4 regions of the Pantoea sp. USHLN298 genome follow, and region 1 is predicted to be linked to each of the others. Evidence: predicted binding sites of a transcription regulator. Region 1 holds the regulator's gene; each other region holds the start of a gene.

The links. The regulator CRP, encoded in region 1, controls carbon source genes, mostly activating them, when cyclic AMP is high. The targets are predictions, from matches to a motif close to ATGTGANNNNNNTCACAT.
Region 2: a site for CRP is predicted at 2,226-2,243, ahead of pth (aminoacyl-tRNA hydrolase). Genes of this name have one in related genera too.
Region 3: a site for CRP is predicted at 2,777-2,794, ahead of cdd (cytidine deaminase). Genes of this name have one in related genera too.
Region 4: a site for CRP is predicted at 2,357-2,374, ahead of WFK59_RS20650 (PTS sugar transporter subunit IIB). Genes of this name have one in related genera too.

The regions. Positions count from the first base shown of each region.
Region 1 is NZ_JBBCRO010000007.1:47,963-52,176, forward strand. It holds gene WFK59_RS18205 (YheU family protein) at 1-217, shown strand, start outside; gene WFK59_RS18210 (phosphoribulokinase) at 279-1,148, shown strand; gene WFK59_RS18215 (OsmC family protein) at 1,176-1,580, opposite strand; gene crp (cAMP-activated global transcriptional regulator CRP) at 1,884-2,516, shown strand; gene WFK59_RS18225 (YccS/YhfK family putative transporter) at 2,574-4,214, shown strand, end outside.
Region 2 is NZ_JBBCRO010000001.1:820,264-824,477, forward strand. It holds gene ychF (redox-regulated ATPase YchF) at 279-1,370, opposite strand; gene pth (aminoacyl-tRNA hydrolase) at 1,479-2,066, opposite strand; gene ychH (stress-induced protein YchH) at 2,327-2,602, shown strand; gene WFK59_RS03950 (GGDEF domain-containing protein) at 2,599-3,750, opposite strand; gene prs (ribose-phosphate diphosphokinase) at 3,964-4,214, opposite strand, start outside.
Region 3 is NZ_JBBCRO010000003.1:191,009-195,222, reverse strand. It holds gene WFK59_RS08885 (NAD-dependent malic enzyme) at 1-1,567, opposite strand, end outside; gene cdd (cytidine deaminase) at 1,838-2,728, opposite strand; gene WFK59_RS08875 (CidB/LrgB family autolysis modulator) at 2,849-3,541, opposite strand; gene WFK59_RS08870 (CidA/LrgA family protein) at 3,534-3,926, opposite strand; gene metG (methionine--tRNA ligase) at 4,137-4,214, opposite strand, start outside.
Region 4 is NZ_JBBCRO010000009.1:55,493-59,706, reverse strand. It holds gene WFK59_RS20660 (glycoside hydrolase family 1 protein) at 1-558, opposite strand, end outside; gene WFK59_RS20655 (PTS sugar transporter subunit IIC) at 578-1,906, opposite strand; gene WFK59_RS20650 (PTS sugar transporter subunit IIB) at 1,903-2,232, opposite strand; gene WFK59_RS20645 (LacI family DNA-binding transcriptional regulator) at 2,521-3,474, shown strand; gene WFK59_RS20640 (ROK family protein) at 3,489-4,214, opposite strand, start outside.

The sequences.
Region 1 (4,214 bases):
GATTATTCCCTGGCAACAGGTCTCACCTGAGACCCTCGAAAATCTGATTGAAACCTTCGTGCTGCGTGAAGGCACCGACTACGGCGAGCAGGAGCGCAGCCTGAACGAAAAAGTGGCTGACGTCCGCCGCCAGCTGGAAACCGGTGAAGTGGTGCTGGTGTGGTCGGAGCTGCATGAATCGGTCAATATTATGCCGCGCAAAGAATTTCGCGGCTGATGCGCCGATCGGCAATTCATGGTAACAATGCCCATGGCCCGACCTCACAGGGAGCTTTTTTATGTCTGCACGCCATCCGATAATTGCCGTCACCGGTTCCAGCGGCGCGGGAACCACCACCACCAGCCTCGCGTTCCGTAAAATCTTTCAGCAGCTCGATCTGCACGCTGCCGAACTGGAAGGCGACAGTTTTCACCGCTTCACCCGGCCGGAAATGGATATGGCGATCCGCAAAGCGCGCGATCTGGGCCGTCATGTCAGTTACTTCGGTCCGGAAGCCAATGACTTTGGCCTGCTGGAGCAGAGCTTTAAACAGTATGGGCTCAACGGTGAGGGCCAGTCGCGTAAATACCTGCATACCTATGACGAAGCCGTTCCGTGGAATCAGGTGCCGGGCACCTTTACGCCGTGGCAACCGCTGCCGCAAAACACCGATATTCTGTTTTACGAAGGACTGCACGGCGGCGTGGTGACCGCCCAGCATAACGTGGCTGAGCATGTCGATTTACTGGTCGGCGTGGTACCGATTGTCAACCTGGAGTGGATTCAGAAGCTGGTGCGTGACACCAGCGAACGCGGCCATTCGCGGGAAGCGGTGATGGACTCGGTGGTGCGCTCGATGGAAGATTACATCAACTTCATTACGCCGCAGTTCTCGCGCACTCACCTTAACTTCCAGCGCGTGCCGACGGTGGATACCTCGAACCCGTTTGCCGCCCGTGCTATTCCGTCACTGGATGAGAGTTTCGTGGTGATCCACTTCCAGGCGCTGGACGATATCGACTTCCCTTACCTGCTGGCGATGCTGCAGGGATCGTTTATCTCGCACATTAATACGCTGGTGGTGCCGGGCGGAAAGATGGGGCTGGCGATGGAGTTGATCATGGGACCACTGGTGAAGCGACTGGTGGAAGGCAAGCGAATAGAATAAGAGGCCGCAGAGCGGCCCCCGCAGAGATCAGCGTTCGATCACTTCATAGCTGTGGGTAATGGTGACGCCTTTGCCCAGCATGATGGCAACCGAGCAATATTTTTCTGCAGAAAGATCCACCGCGCGTGAGACCGCTTTATCCTGGAGCGCTTTGCCGCTAACGATAAAGTGCAGGTTGATGTGCGTAAAGATTCGCGGCGCCTCTTCACGACGTTCTGAGGTCAGTTTCACTTCACAATCAGCCACATCGTTGCGGCCTTTTTGCAGAATTGAAACCACGTCGATGGCGCTACATCCGCCCGCCGCCATCAGCACCATCTCCATTGGGCTGGGCGCTTTATCACCCGAATTGCCATCCATTAATACCTGATGGCCGGACGACGACTCACCGAGGAATGTCAGCCCTTCTACCCATTTCACTCTTGCCTGCATGATTTTCGCTCCAGAATATGCGGTTTTGCCGTCAGAGTACGCTTTCGCCTGGTAAACAGCAATCCAGAGAAATCCGCTGTTAGCTGAAGCGAGACAACAGAAGACAGTCGGCAAAAGCTGTGCTACAAACAGTGCTGAAAATATTTTTCGTCACCCGATGGCGAAGCCGGGAAGAATGATGCGCACTGCGCCGAATGCAGCCCGAATAATTTCCTGTAAGGGAAACGCTTGAAGCTTTCATCGCCTGACAGGGAAAACTGCCCCCTGTATTTTGGGCACGATTACAACAGAGGATAATAGCGAATGGTTCTCGGCAAACCGCAAACAGACCCTACACTCGAATGGTTCCTGTCCCATTGCCATATTCACAAGTATCCATCCAAAAGTACGCTGATTCACCAAGGTGAAAAAGCAGAAACGCTTTACTACATCGTGAAAGGTTCCGTCGCGGTTCTGATTAAAGATGAAGAAGGCAAAGAGATGATTCTTTCTTACCTGAATCAGGGCGATTTTATTGGCGAGCTTGGCCTGTTCGAAGAAGGTCAGGAGCGCAGCGCCTGGGTACGTGCGAAAACCGCGTGCGAAGTGGCGGAGATTTCCTACAAGAAATTCCGTCAGCTGATCCAGGTTAACCCCGATATCCTGATGCGACTCTCGTCGCAGATGGCGCGTCGCCTGCAGGTTACGTCTGAAAAAGTGGGTAACCTCGCTTTCCTCGACGTCACCGGACGCATTGCTCAGACTCTGCTTAACCTGGCGAAGCAGCCAGACGCCATGACGCATCCCGACGGCATGCAAATTAAAATTACTCGTCAGGAAATTGGCCAAATCGTTGGTTGCTCACGTGAAACCGTGGGCCGTATTTTGAAGATGCTGGAAGATCAGAACCTGATCTCCGCACACGGCAAAACCATCGTCGTTTACGGCACCCGCTAATTCCTGTCACCCACGGCGTGATGGCAACATCGCGCCGTTATTGTTTGTGTTGGGCCGATGTGGCGTCGAATTATTTACCATCCTGAAGTCAATTATGCCTTGCGGCAAACGCTGGTGCTCTGTCTGCCAGTGGCGCTGGGCTGGCTGGCTGGCGACCTGCAAAAAGGTCTGCTGTTCTCGTTAGTCCCCGCCTGTTGCAATATCGCCGGTCTGGATACCCCGCATAAACGTTTCTTCAAACGCCTGATTGTTGGCGGCAGCCTGTTTGCGCTCGGCAGTTTTCTGATTCAGTGGCTGACGCTGCACGCGATTCCTTTGCCGCTGATTCTGTTCGCGATGCCGCTGCTGCTGGGCGTCACCGGTGAAATTAGCCCGTTGCACGGCCGTCTGTTGCCGGGCTCGCTGATCGCCGCCATCTTCACGCTGAGTCTGATTGGCCGTATGCCGATCTACGTACCGCCGCTGCTCTATATCGGCGGCACGCTGTGGTACGGGCTGTTTAACTGGTTCTGGTTCTGGCTGTGGAAAGAGCAGCCGATGCGCGAAAGCCTGAGCCTGATCTACCGTGAGCTGGCCAACTATTGCGACGCCAAATATACCCTGCTGACCCAGCTGACCGATCCGGAAAAGGCCCTGCCGCCGCTGCTGGCGCGTCAGCAAAAAGTGGTCGATCTGATCACCACCTGTTACCAGCAGATGCACATGCTGTCTGCCAGTCGGGATCACAGCCATAAGCGGCTGACCCGTGCTTTTCAGGTGGCGCTGGATCTGCAGGAACATATCTCGGTCAGCCTGCATCAGCCGGAAGAGGTGCAGAAACTGGTGGAGCAGAGCCATGCGGAAGCGGTGATCCGCTGGAATGCCCAGACCATCTCGGCCCGCTTACGGGTGCTGGCGGATAACATTCTCTATCACCAGTTGCCCGATCGGTTTGGCATGGAGAAGCAGCTCGGCGCGCTGGAAAAAATTGCCCGCCAGCATCCTGATAATCCGGTGGGAAATTTCTGTCTTTATCACTTTAACCGCATCGCGCGGGTGCTGCGTACGCAAAAGCCGCTCTATCAGCGTGACCTGATGGCCGATCGCCAGCGCCGTCTGCCGCTGCTGCCGGCGCTGCGCAGTTATCTTTCCTGGCGTTCGTCTGCACTGCGCACCGCCGGTCGTTTTGCCGTGATGCTGATGCTGGGCAGTGCGCTGGCGCTGTTTTTCAATATTCCGAAGCCCTACTGGATTCTGATGACCATTATGTTCGTCAGCCAGAACGGCTATAGCGCCACCCGGGTTCGTATTCAGCACCGGGCGCTGGGCACTTTTGTCGGACTGGTGATTGCCGCCGCCACCTTACGTCTCGCGGTACCGGAGTCGCTGGTGCTGATGATCATGCTGGTGATCACTTTTATCAGCTACCGCTTTACCCGCCAGTTTTACGGCTGGTCGATGATTGGCTTCACGGTGACGGCGGTCTACTCGCTGCAACTGCTGTCGCTGAATGGCGCGCAGTTCCTGCTGCCGCGCCTGATGGATACCCTGATGGGCTGCCTGATCGCCTTCGGCGGGATGCTGTGGCTCTGGCCGCAGTGGCAGAGCGGCTTGCTGCGACAGAACGCCCATGACGCGCTGGAAACTTACCAGGATGCGCTGCGGCTGCTGCTGGGCGCGGAACAGTCGCCGGAGAAGCTCGCTTATCAGCGGGTACGG
Region 2 (4,214 bases), on a different contig from region 1:
AACACTGCTGGCCGCGCCGGTCAGCATTGTTGATGCCATCAGTGCGATACCGCTGCGCCGCTATGATCTGAAAACAACAGATTGATCTTCCGGCAGATCCCTTAACCCGTTACCAGGCTGAGTTAAAGTGCAGCAGATGGCAGCCAGCACTTCATCGCCTCCTTTCAAAGGGCGCTCCATAGCTTCTGAAAACAAAAATCCACGCCAGGGCGTGGATTTTATCGGGTATGTTGCGCTGCATCAGGTTCAGTGAAACCCCATGTGACAACAGAAACCAATCAGACGTTAAACAGGAAGTTCATCACGTCGCCATCTTTGACGATGTACTCTTTCCCTTCAGAACGCATCTTGCCGGCTTCTTTCGCGCCTTGCTCGCCTTTATAAGCGATAAAGTCTTCAAAGGCGATGGTCTGTGCACGGATGAAGCCTTTCTCGAAGTCGGTATGGATTTTACCGGCTGCCTGTGGAGCCGTAGCGCCTACCGGGATGGTCCAGGCACGCACTTCTTTCACGCCTGCGGTGAAGTAAGTCTGCAGGTTCAGCAGGGAGTAACCGGCACGGATCACACGGTTCAGGCCTGGCTCTTCCAGTCCCAGTTCCGCCATGAACTCATCACGATCTTCATCTTCCAGCTCAGCGATATCTGATTCCACCGCAGCACACACCGGCACCACCACGGAACCTTCCGCTTCGGCGATGGCACGCACCTGATCAAGGTAAGGGTTGTTCTCAAAACCGTCTTCATTGACGTTAGCGATGTACATGGTCGGCTTCAGCGTCAGGAAGCTCAGATAGCGAATTGCCGCTTTCTCATCAGCATCCAGATCCAGCGAACGCAGCATACCGGCTTCAGAGAGATGCGGCAGGCACTTCTCCAGCGCAGCCAGTTCGGCTTTCGCGTCTTTATCGCCGCCTTTGGCTTTCTTCTGCACGCGCTGAATCGCACGTTCGCAGGTATCGAGATCGGAGAGCGCCAGTTCGGTGTTGATGACGTCAATATCTTCAGCCGGGTTTACTTTGCCCGCAACGTGAATGATGTTGTCGTTCTCAAAGCAGCGCACCACGTGACCGATCGCTTCGGTTTCACGGATGTTGGTCAGGAACTGGTTACCCAGTCCTTCACCTTTTGACGCGCCTTTTACCAGGCCAGCGATGTCGACGAATTCCATGGTCGTAGGCACCACGCGCTGCGGTTTAACAATCTCAGACAGCTGATCGAGACGCAGGTCAGGCATCGGCACCACGCCAGTGTTGGGCTCAATGGTGCAGAAGGGGAAGTTAGCCGCTTCGATACCCGCTTTAGTCAGCGCGTTAAACAGCGTGGATTTACCGACGTTCGGCAGGCCGACGATACCGCATTTGAATCCCATGGTTTGATACCCTTTATAACTGGATGGACAGCCCGCCCGGCGGCGCACTGTCGGAGACGAAATGAAAATTTTCGCGCATTATACACAGAATCGCGACGATTCGGGCGATTAAGCAGGCTTGAAAGCGTGCAGCCGGTTCATCGCCTTGATGCGATCTTCTTTCAGCCACAGTTCGGTGCAGCGCACCGCTTCATCAATGGCGTCATCAATCAGTTTCTGCTCACTGGCGGGCGGTTTGCCCAGCACAAATCCGGTTACCTTATTGCGATCGCCCGGATGACCGATGCCGATGCGCAGACGGTGGAAGTTATTGTTGTTGCCCAGCTTACTGATGATGTCCTTCAGCCCATTATGGCCACCATGCCCGCCGCCTTGCTTAAACTTCGCTACGCCTGGCGGCAAGTCGAGTTCATCGTGGGCCACCAGAATCTCTTCCGGTGCAATGCGATAGAAGGTCGCCATTGCGGCCACCGCTTTGCCGCTCAGGTTCATAAAAGTGGTCGGCACCAGCAAGCGCACATCTTCTCCGGCGATCGCCAGACGGGCGGTATAGCCGAAGAATTTACCTTCCTCTTTCAGTGACTGATTGTGGCGCTCAGCCAGTAAATCCAGATACCAGGCACCGGCATTATGGCGCGTGGCGGCATATTCAGCGCCGGGATTGGCAAGACCCACAATCAGTTTAATGCTGCTCACAATGAATATCCTGCTGTTATTGCCAAAGGGCGTTAGTTTACTTCGCCGCAGGCGAGATGACAAAGCGCATACCGTTAAAGTGATTCAGAACGGTGATTAATCATTTTTCATCTAAATCAATAAGCTGCAATCAGATCCAGTCACAAGTTTATGGCGGTTGTGTGATCCGGCCCGCAACGTTGCCGTCAGCCATTGCCTAAACTTATGGCAACTTAACATTGTGTGCGGTTTTAATCGGCTCATAAGGATGGAGGTGCAACATGAAACATCAACATTGTCGCGTCGCGGGTAATAGTTTGATGGTACTGGGATTACTCACAATGGTAATGGGTGTTGGCTATTCAATTATCAACCAGTTACCGTCGCTTCATCTGCCACAGTTTCTGGCGCACGGTGCGATGTTCAGTATTTTTATCGGCGCGCTGCTGTGGCTGGTCGGCGCACGCGTCAGCGGTCGTGAAAAAGTGGAAGATCGTTATTACTGGCTGCGTCATTACGACAAACGCTGCCGTCGGTCTCATCACACCCATCACTAACGGATGGCTGCCGATATCGGTTGCTGTTCAGTACGATTTCTGCCGCTGGCTTTGGCGCGATAAAGCGCCTCATCGGCCAGCGCCAGTAAATCCTCGAAGCGGTGCTGGCGATGGGTCGCTGTGGCAAATCCAATGCTGACCGTATAGTCTACGGCGCTGGGTTGTGACTGACTGGTCGCCAAACGAATCGCTTCACACCAGGCCTGTGCTTCCTCTGCACCGGCCGGAATAATCGCTGCAAACTCCTCACCGCCCAGTCGGGCAAAACGTCCTTCTACCGGGATCAGTCCGGTTACTAACTGGCAAAAGTCGATCAAAATCTGGTCGCCCTGATGGTGTCCATAACGGTCATTGACGCTTTTAAAGTGATCGAGGTCGAACAGCACCGCAGTAAACGGGCGGTTCTGCCGATGGCAGCGCGCCACGATTTTCTCCGCCTCAAGGAACAGCGCCCGCCGGTTCCAGACGCTGGTCAGCGGATCGTGCAGTGAGGCGTATTTGTAGGCGATCTGGGTGCGCTCATTGACCATCGCCAGAATGGTGAAGGTCAGGCCGATGACAAACAGAATCGATTCCAGAATCACATAAACCGAAAAGTCAGACCCGCCAATCGCACCGTGCAGGCGGGTCGGTATCGCCTTGTCCAGCAGCATCCGCGCCAGATGAAACAGCAGATGGATCCACAGCAGCAGTTGCGCGGGCCAGAAGGTGACTTTCAGCGAGTCACGGGCCAGCCATAACAACTGGATCAGCGCCGCCGTGTATGCAACACAGGCGATGCACAGCACCAGCACCCGCTTGGGTAAGCTGTAGTAGAACGCTGGAAAACAGCAGAGGATCGCCCAGAGCAGTGCGCCCAGCAGCCAGCCGGTGCCGATCTTTTTACCGCAGAATAAGCGAAAGGCATTGAGTAAGCCGCCATAGGCCAGCATCACCAGCACATTGCCAGCGGCAACCGGCAGAAACTGCATTCCGCTGCTGCGTAAACTGCTAAAAAACACCGCCACCAGGGTAAAAACAAGCGACAGGCAGGTAAAACCCAGCACGCGATCGTATTGCGATCCCATCCAGGCAAAAACCATGATGATGCTTAAAAAACCCAACACGTAGAGCTCACAAATAAATAGCGTATAGATATCCAGAGTCATAGTGGTGGCGTTGTGATGAAAAGTGCGCAGCAAATTATCACTTAACCGTCTGGGGCAGAAGTGAGGAATGCGGCGTTTTACTAAAAGAGTGGGTGGCGTTGAAAATAACCGATTTCGGGGAAATTTATCGCGGGAATAGCACTAAAGGCAGCGAGTTAATCGGGCCGTCGCACAGATGAAAAAAACCGGGCATGAAGCCCGGTTTCGCGAAGATTAATGCTCGAACATCGCCGAGATTGACTCTTCGTTACTGATGCGGCGAATCGCTTCAGCCAGCATGCCAGACAAAGTCAGGGTGCGCACATTCGGCAGTGACTTCATCTCTTCAGACAGCGGAATGGTATCGCAGACAATCACCTGGTCGATCACCGACTTACGCAGGTTTTCAACCGCGTTGCCTGAGAAGATCGGGTGCGTTGCGTAAGCAAATACGCGCTTCGCACCGCGCTCTTTCAACGCTTCAG
Region 3 (4,214 bases), on a different contig from region 1:
CGATGATTTTCGACACGCCCTGGATATCTTTGATTTCAGGCAGAACCGGACCTTCGCCATCGTTAACCAGCGGGGAGCAGTCAGCCAGGGCACGGCTGGCAGTCATCAGCATGGTATCCGTCACGCGACTGGCACCTGAGGCGATAACGCCCAGACCAATACCGGGGAAGATATAGGAGTTGTTGCACTGGGCAATCGGGTAGATTTTTCCGTTCCAGCTGACCGGCGAGAACGGGCTGCCGGTGGCGACCAGTGCCGCGCCGTCGGTCCAGGCGATGATGTCGGCTGGCGTCGCTTCAACGCGTGAGGTCGGGTTAGAGAGCGGCATGACGATCGGGCGTTTGCAGTGCTTGTGCATCTCGCGGATGATCTCTTCGGTGAACAGCCCTGGCTGACCCGATACCCCAATCAGAATATCCGGCCGGGCGTTACGCACCACGTCGAGCAGCGAAATCGCGTCGCTGGTGACATCCCAGTGCTGAATGTTTTCACTTTTCTGCACCAGCTTGCTCTGGAAATCGAGCAGGTTAGGCAGCTTGTCGGTCAGCAGACCAAAGCGATCCACCATCATGACCCGGCTGCGCGCTTCTTCATCGCTCAGACCTTCCGATTTCATCTGCGCAATAATCTGTTCCGCGATGCCACAACCGGCAGAACCGGCGCCCAGGAACACCACTTTCTGTTCGCACAGGCGGCTACCGGCGGCGCGGCTGGCGGCGATCAGTGTCCCGACGGTGACCGCGGCGGTGCCCTGAATGTCGTCGTTAAAGCAGCAGACTTCATCACGATAGCGGTTAAGTAACGGCATGGCGTTCTTCTGGGCGAAATCTTCGAACTGCAACAGCACTTTCGGCCAGCGGCGTTTTACCGCCTGAATAAATTCGTTAACGAAAGCATCGTACTCTTCGCCGGTAATACGCGGGTGACGCCAGCCCATGTAGAGCGGATCGTTCAGCAACTGCTGGTTATTGGTACCGACATCCAGCACCACCGGCAGGGTATAGGCCGGGCTGATACCGCCACAGGCGGTGTAAAGCGACAGTTTACCGATCGGGATGCCCATACCGCCGATGCCCTGGTCACCCAGACCCAGAATGCGCTCACCGTCAGTAACCACAATCACTTTCACGTTCTGTTTAGTGGCGTTCTGCAGCATATCTTCGATACGGTCGCGGTTCGGGTAAGAGATGAAGACCCCGCGTGCGCGGCGATAAATTTCAGAGAAGTGTTCACAGGCAGCGCCGACGGTAGGGGTATAGATAATCGGCATCATCTCTTCGAGATGGTTATCCAGCAGGCGATAGAACAGCGTTTCGTTGGTGTCCTGGATGTTACGCAGATAGACGTGCTTATCGTTATTGTTTTTGAAATCCTGGAACTGACGCCAGGCACGCTGCGCCTGCTCTTCAATTGACTCTACCGCTTCCGGCAGCAGGCCATTGAGATTAAATTCGTTGCGTTCTTCGATGCTAAAGGCACTGCCTTTGTTGAGCAGGGGAAATTCCAGCAAAATCGGGCCAGCGTAAGGGATGTAGAGCGGACGTTTACTTTCGTAGTCGAGTTCCATGCAGTGATGCTCCGGTTGCAGTGTTGTCTGGCGTCACGCCGGAAAGGTAGCGCCAGTTTACTTACCCGTTATAGCTCAGGCTGCAGGAGCAGTGCAGCGGCCGAGTTTCCGCTGCGAATCATTCACGTACCTGCTGCTATCCTGCAACCCGAATTATTCAGAGTAATTTGTCATGACGTGAATTCTGGCGCCAGATCCTATGAAATTTCCCACAGAAGTACAGCATTTGTTCATAAAAGGTCACAAAACTGTGGCCTTTCTGACAGCCGGTTATGCTTTGTGCAATCTGACAGCCAGCAGCTCACTGCAACCAAAGGTCTGTAATGTGGCCTGCGTGGCGGCAAACTGGCTCAGCGTGGCATTTTCGACTTCTGCCAGCACCGCTCTTTTTATCTGGCTGCTGTGTCCACCCTGCATATTCAGCAGCACCAGCGCGGCCTGTAACGGCGGAAAGCTGGGGTTAAACGCCGCGTTCTCAGCATAGCGACCGGTCACAATGGTGCCGGATTCGGTTTCCAGCGCCACGCCGCTGTGTGACTGGCTGTAGGGCGCGTGACTGGCATTGGCCGCCGCAACGGCAGCCTGTACCAGCGGATCGCCGTCAGCACGATAGCCGTGATCGACCGCGTCCATCAGCAGCGTGGTGATGTCGAGGTCGCGCGGGCCAAAGGCATCAGGCAGGTAATCCGCCAGGGTGCTGATGGCGCGCTGCGGCAGCGAAATACGAATCTCTGTGCCGCTGTTGAGTTCATTCATAAACTGACGGCAGTGGCCGCACGGCGTGTAGTTGACCGTGATGGTCTCCAGCCGGCGTTCACCGCGCAGCCAGGCGTGGGTGATGGCACTCTGCTCAGCGTGTACCGTCTGTTGCAGCGGCGTGCCGGTAAACTCCATGTTGGCACCGAAGTACCAGGTACCGCTGACGCCACGGGCGATAGCACCAACGTTAAAGTGTGACACCGTCGCTACGGCACAGGCCGCTGCCAGTGGCAGCAGCGCCAGCGCCAGCGCATCGGCGTCCATCTGAGTCTGTTGCTGCAGCGACGCGACCTGGTCGGCGCTCAGCACGGCCTGAAAGTCAGGCGCGTCCAGCAGCGGAGCCAGCGCCGTTTGCAGAGTTGACGGCAACGCCTCGAAGGCGGAGAGGAAACGTGAATGCATGAGAGCCTCATTAAATTCAGCAGGGCGATATGCCAGTCATCGGTTTATATGTGATCCACATCGCTCTGACAATGCAACCTGTGTTGCATGTTTCAACTTTGCGAGATCTCTCGCAAAGTTTTAGCCAAACCAGTGCAGCAGAACCGGAAAAATAATCGGGGCTAGCAGTGAGGTGATAATGCCGCAGATCACCAGCGCCAGTGAGCTGAATGCCCCTTCCTGATAATCGAGTTCTGCGGCGCGGGCGGTGCCAAGGGCATGAGAAGCGTTGCCGATCGCCAGGCCGCGCGCCGCTTTAGATTTGACGCCAAGCAGATTCAGCAGCATATGACCGAATACCGCGCCCAGCACGCCGGCGATCAGCACGCAGATCGCGCTGATCGCCGGAATGCCGTGCAGCGAACCGGCCACCGCCATCGCAATCGGCGTGGTCACCGACTTGGGAATGATCGTGGCGGCAATTTCCGGCGTAGCACCCAGCCACAAGGCGATGGCGGTGCCCGACACCATCGCCGTCAGGCTGCCGATAAAACAGACGCCAATGATCGACTTCCAGCGGGCGCGAATCTGATGCATCTGCTCATACAGCGGCAGCGCCAGCGCCACCACCGCCGGTTGCAGCAGCTGATTGAGAATCTGACTGCCGGCAAAATAGCGCGAGTAGGGCAGCTGCAACAGCAGCAGGATCGGGATGATAATCGCCATCGCCACCAGCAGCGGATTGAGCAGCGAGATTTTCAGGGTTAGCGCCAGCTTGCGCGCCAGAAAGAAAGCCGCCAGCGTCAGCGGCAGCGACCACCAGATATCACTCATCCTCTGACTCCCTCACCGGGCGGCGGCTATGGAGCTGGTGAGCGCTTACGCCGACCACAGCCAGCACCACAAAGGTACTGACGATGCAGGAGATGACGATCGGACCAAACTGGGCGCTGAGAATATCGGTGTGGCTCATCACGCCGACGCTGATCGGCACAAACAGCAGCGCCATGTAACGAATGATCAGATGACAGCCCGGTTTTACCCAGCTGACCGGCAGGATTTGAGATGCCAGCAGGGCGAACAGGATCAGCATTCCAAGAATACTGCCAGGAATGGTGATGGGCAGCAGCGAGGCAATGCCGTTGCCACTGTATAAGCAGAGATAAATGATAATAAAGGCACGTAGGTAGCGCCCGCAGACAGACAGCACGGTGAGCATGACAGGCTCCTGTTTTCACTGAGCTTCATCATACGCATTAACCGCTTAGCGTGCTAGCGATCACATAACAGGCACCAGGCAGACGATCAGTGGTGCAGAGCAGAAGATAAACCCACACAGAAGAGGAATGAGGAGTGAGGAAAAAGAGGGGGAAGAAACGATCTTCCCCTACTGCTGTTGCCAGCAGTAAGGAAAGATCATGGCGGGCGGTTACTTAACCGGCATACCCGGTACCGCACCGCTGTCTACCGACAGCACAAACAGATCTTTACCGCCAGGACCGGCTGA
Region 4 (4,214 bases), on a different contig from region 1:
ATCCACCACGTTCGGATAATGGAAGTCGTACAGGTAACCGCCTTCAACCGGCACGATCGGTTCGTTAAAGGTAAACCAGTGCGCTACCCGGTCGCCGAACAGCTCAAAGCAGAGGCGGGCATAGCGACTGAATGCCGCGACGACGTCACGGTTCTCCCAGCCGCCCAGCTGCTGCATCGCCATCGGCATGTCAAAGTGAAACAGCGTCACGAAGGGCGTGACGCCCTGCGCCAGCAATTCATCAATCACTTGGTTATAGAACGCTACCGCCTGCGGGTTAAGATCACCGCTGCCGTCCGGGATCAGCCGCGACCAGCTGATTGAGGTGCGGAAACTGTTGTGGTTCAGCTGCTTCAGCAAGGCGATATCCTGACGCCAGTGCTGATAGAAGGTTGAGGTGTCAGCCGGGCCAATCTGCTGATGAAAACGCGATGGCTGCTGCGTGTACCAGTGATCCCAGATGGTGGCGCTTTTGCCGCCGTTCAGGCTATCACCTTCGGTCTGTAAGGCGGAACTGGCGCTGCCCCACCAGAAGTTATCGGGAAACGTGTAGTGCATGGTGCCTCTCTCCAGGAAATTAGTGGGTACCGGCGGTTTCAGCCAGCGGCGCGTGCGACTGCGTCTTCTCCAGTTCGGCTTTCATTAGCGATCGTTCGTAGGCGCGCAGAAACGGCAGGTAGCACAGGGCGGAAAGCACCATGCAGACCAGGCACATCACCACCGGACTGATCGCCCAGTTGGCTGCCCATGACGCGCCAATCGGTGCCGGTGTGGTCCACGGCGTCAGCGACACCACCTGCGCCAGCCAGCCGAGCCGGGTAGCGGTATACGCCAGCACGGCGTTAAGCATCGGTACGCAGACAAACGGAATAAACATCAGCGGATTCATGATGATCGGTGCGCCAAACAGGATCGGTTCGTTGATATTGAAGAAGCTCGGCACGATGCCCATTCTGCCGATGGTGCGCAGATGGGTGGCACGGCTGCGCAGCAGCAGAAAGGCCAGAGGCAGCGTGGAGCCGACACCGCCAATCAGCAGGTAGTGATCCCAGAAGCCCTGCAGATAGATGTGCGGTAACACATTGCCCGCCGCCAGGGCGGCCTGATTAGCGGAGAGGTTGGCCATCCAGAACGGGTTCATGATGCCAGTGACAATCAGCGCCCCGTGGATGCCGGCAAACCAGAAGATCTGACACAGCAGTACCGACAGCAGAATCGCCGGTAACGAGTCGGAAGCGGAGACCAGCGGTGCCAGCAGATGCATGATGGCCTGCGGAATGATCATCCCGGTTTTGGCCTCAATCAGCAGATTGAGCGGATGCAAAGTCCCGATGATCACCACCACCGGGATCAGGATCTCAAACGAACGTGCGACACCGGTCGGTACCTCTTTGGGCAGGCGGATCGTGACGTTGTTGTGCTTCAGCCACGCATACACGCGGGTAGCATAAATGGCGGTCAGCAGCGCGGTAAAAATCCCCTGACCGGAGAGGTATTCAGTGGAAATGGTGTGATTGGAGTAGGGGGCCGCCACCAGTAAAAAGGCCATAAAAGCCAGCAGACCTGACATCACCGGGTCCAGTGAGAATTGCCGTCCCAGGCTGGCACCAATCCCCACCGAGATGAAAAAGGTCATCACCCCCATGCTGAGGTTAAACGGCAGCATCAACTGGTCACGGTAGGTGGCGGAGAAGTCGAGCCAGGCCCGGGCGACGCTGTTGGTGCTGGTGGCGGAGAAGGGAGGAAAGATAAACACCAGCATGAAGGAGCCGATGATCATAAACGGCAGCGCGGCAGTAAAACCGTCACGAATAGCAATCACATATTTCTGCTGGCCCAGCCGGCCGGCCAGCGGCGTAATCGATTGCTCAATCACCGCGATCATGGATTGATAGAGTGAGCTCATAAGGCCGCCTTTTCCTGCGCAGCTGCAATCAGCGACAGCGCGAAATCCAGCACCTTGTCACCCCGTTGCATGCCGTAATCCATCATATCGATCGGTTGGACCGGAATCGCCTGGCCTGCTGCTTTTTCGCTCAGGCTTTGCAGCATATATTTTACCTGCGGTCCGAGTAATACCACCTGATAGCGGGAAAACTGTTCGTCAAACTCCGCTACGCCAAACGCGTTGATCTCAACGGCTAATTCCCGTTGCGCGGCGGCTTCCACCATTTTCCGCACCAGCATGCTGGTGGACATCCCTGCTGAACAACACAACATGATTCTGTACATGGTTACTGTTCCTCGCCTTTGACACTAAAGTGAGGCTGATTGGATATCATATGGAAACCGGTTTCCATCGACAGCAATCAGAAGTGTGATGCGCGTCAATAAGCCAGATTAGCGGTTTTTTTTAATTCGATTAGGGTCACAAAATTGACCGTAAAAGCGAAGAGGAGGTGGCTTATGGAAAATCGGTTTCCACGACTGGATGAAATGGCTATACTTTGGCCGGCGAACCATTGCGCAGATAAGCAAAGTGAGCATTTTTTGGCATAGCGCCGTTTTCAGGGGAGAAAAATGTCTACTATCAACGATGTATCGCGGCTGGCTGGGGTATCGAAAGCCACAGTTTCCCGGGTGTTGAGCGGTTCACGCGGCGTAAAGGAAGCCAGTCGGCTGGCGGTCCTGAAAGCCGTCGAAGAGCTGAACTACCGGCCAAACGTTATTGCCCAGTCGTTATTCAGCCAGACCACCCACTGTATCGGCGTTATCTGCGCGCAGGAAAACGTTAATCAGATCACCGCCTGGCTTTTCGCTCTGGAAAAGCAGCTTCGTCAGCATCAGAAGCATCTGTTATTGCGCTTTGCCCATAGCAAAAGTGACGTTCTGACCGCGCTTGACGAGCTGAGCTGTGGACTGTGCGATGATGTGCTGATCATTGGCGCGCGTTTTCCCCTTAATATTGATGATGAACATGTCATTCTGGTCGACTGCGCCGAAGCGGAAGGGCCGAACAGTATCCAGTTCGATCACGCTTTTGCCGCCGAGACCGCCAGCAATTTCCTGATTAATCAGGGCCGTCGCCAGATCGCCCTCATCCAGCCTGAGAACGGGGGCACCGCCGGGCAGGTCTTACAGGGTTACAAGCTGGCGCTGGAAAATAACCTTTTACCTTTTAACCGTAACCTGGTGATTACTGATGCGGTCTCTTCGTCGGTGGCGATTCAGATGCTGCTGAATAATGCCAGCAGCCGGAATTTCAACGCCTTGCTGGTGGCTAATGAGCAGGAAGCGCAAAGCGTTATGGCGCAGTTACAGGCCTTTAATAAAGCGGTACCGGATGACGTAATGGTATTCAGCCTGGCGGGATCGGTGAATTTACCCGGTTTACCCACTATTCCGGCAATTGAATACTCTCTCGATGCGATGGCATCACGTATTGTCGGCTGGTTAACCGCCACCACCCAGCAGATGCTGGGCAGTTCGGTATTACGTGGCGATCTGATTATCCCTGACTGGCGGCAGCGCTGATTTTGCAAGGCGGATTAGGCGACGTCGCTTTGCTGATGTTGTAAAAAGTGACAGGTTGCGCCCAGCATGCCGGAATCGTTGCCGAAGGTAGCGGTATCAATGCGAATATCAATTTGATATTTTTCCAGCTGCCGTGAGAGCTCATCAATAAAGGGTTCACGTTCGGTAATTCCCCCGCCGATGAAAATAGTCTGCGGGTCAAATACGCTGAAAAGATTATATAAACCGGCGGCGAGATCCTGATAAAAGCGATCAACTACCTGTTGTGCCTGCTCATCGCCCTGATCAAACGCGTCGAACACATCCTTACCACTGACATCATCGACCGGCTGACCGCTGAGCCGACTGAAATTTTCGCGCAGGGCGGTCATGGTGCAACTCTTTGCCATGGTATGGGGTTCGATATTGTTGTCGGTAGGGCGTGACGTCAGCAGACAGCCAAATTCTCCGGCACGATTGCGGCCACCGCGGATCAGCGCACCGTTACAGAAAGCCGCGCCGCCTAAGCCGGTGCCGATGGTCAGCATCAGAAAATCATCCAGCTTCTTCGCTTTTCCCAGCCAGCGCTCGGCCAGTAAAGCACAGTGCGCATCATTCTCAACCGTCGCCGGCAGCGAGGTTTTATCGGTCAGCCACTGGCTCAGGTTAAACTGATCAAAGTCGCGAATCGTGCCGCCCATCGCAATATATCCGCTCTCCGGATCAATATAACCCGGCGTGCTGACCGCAATGCCGCTGCA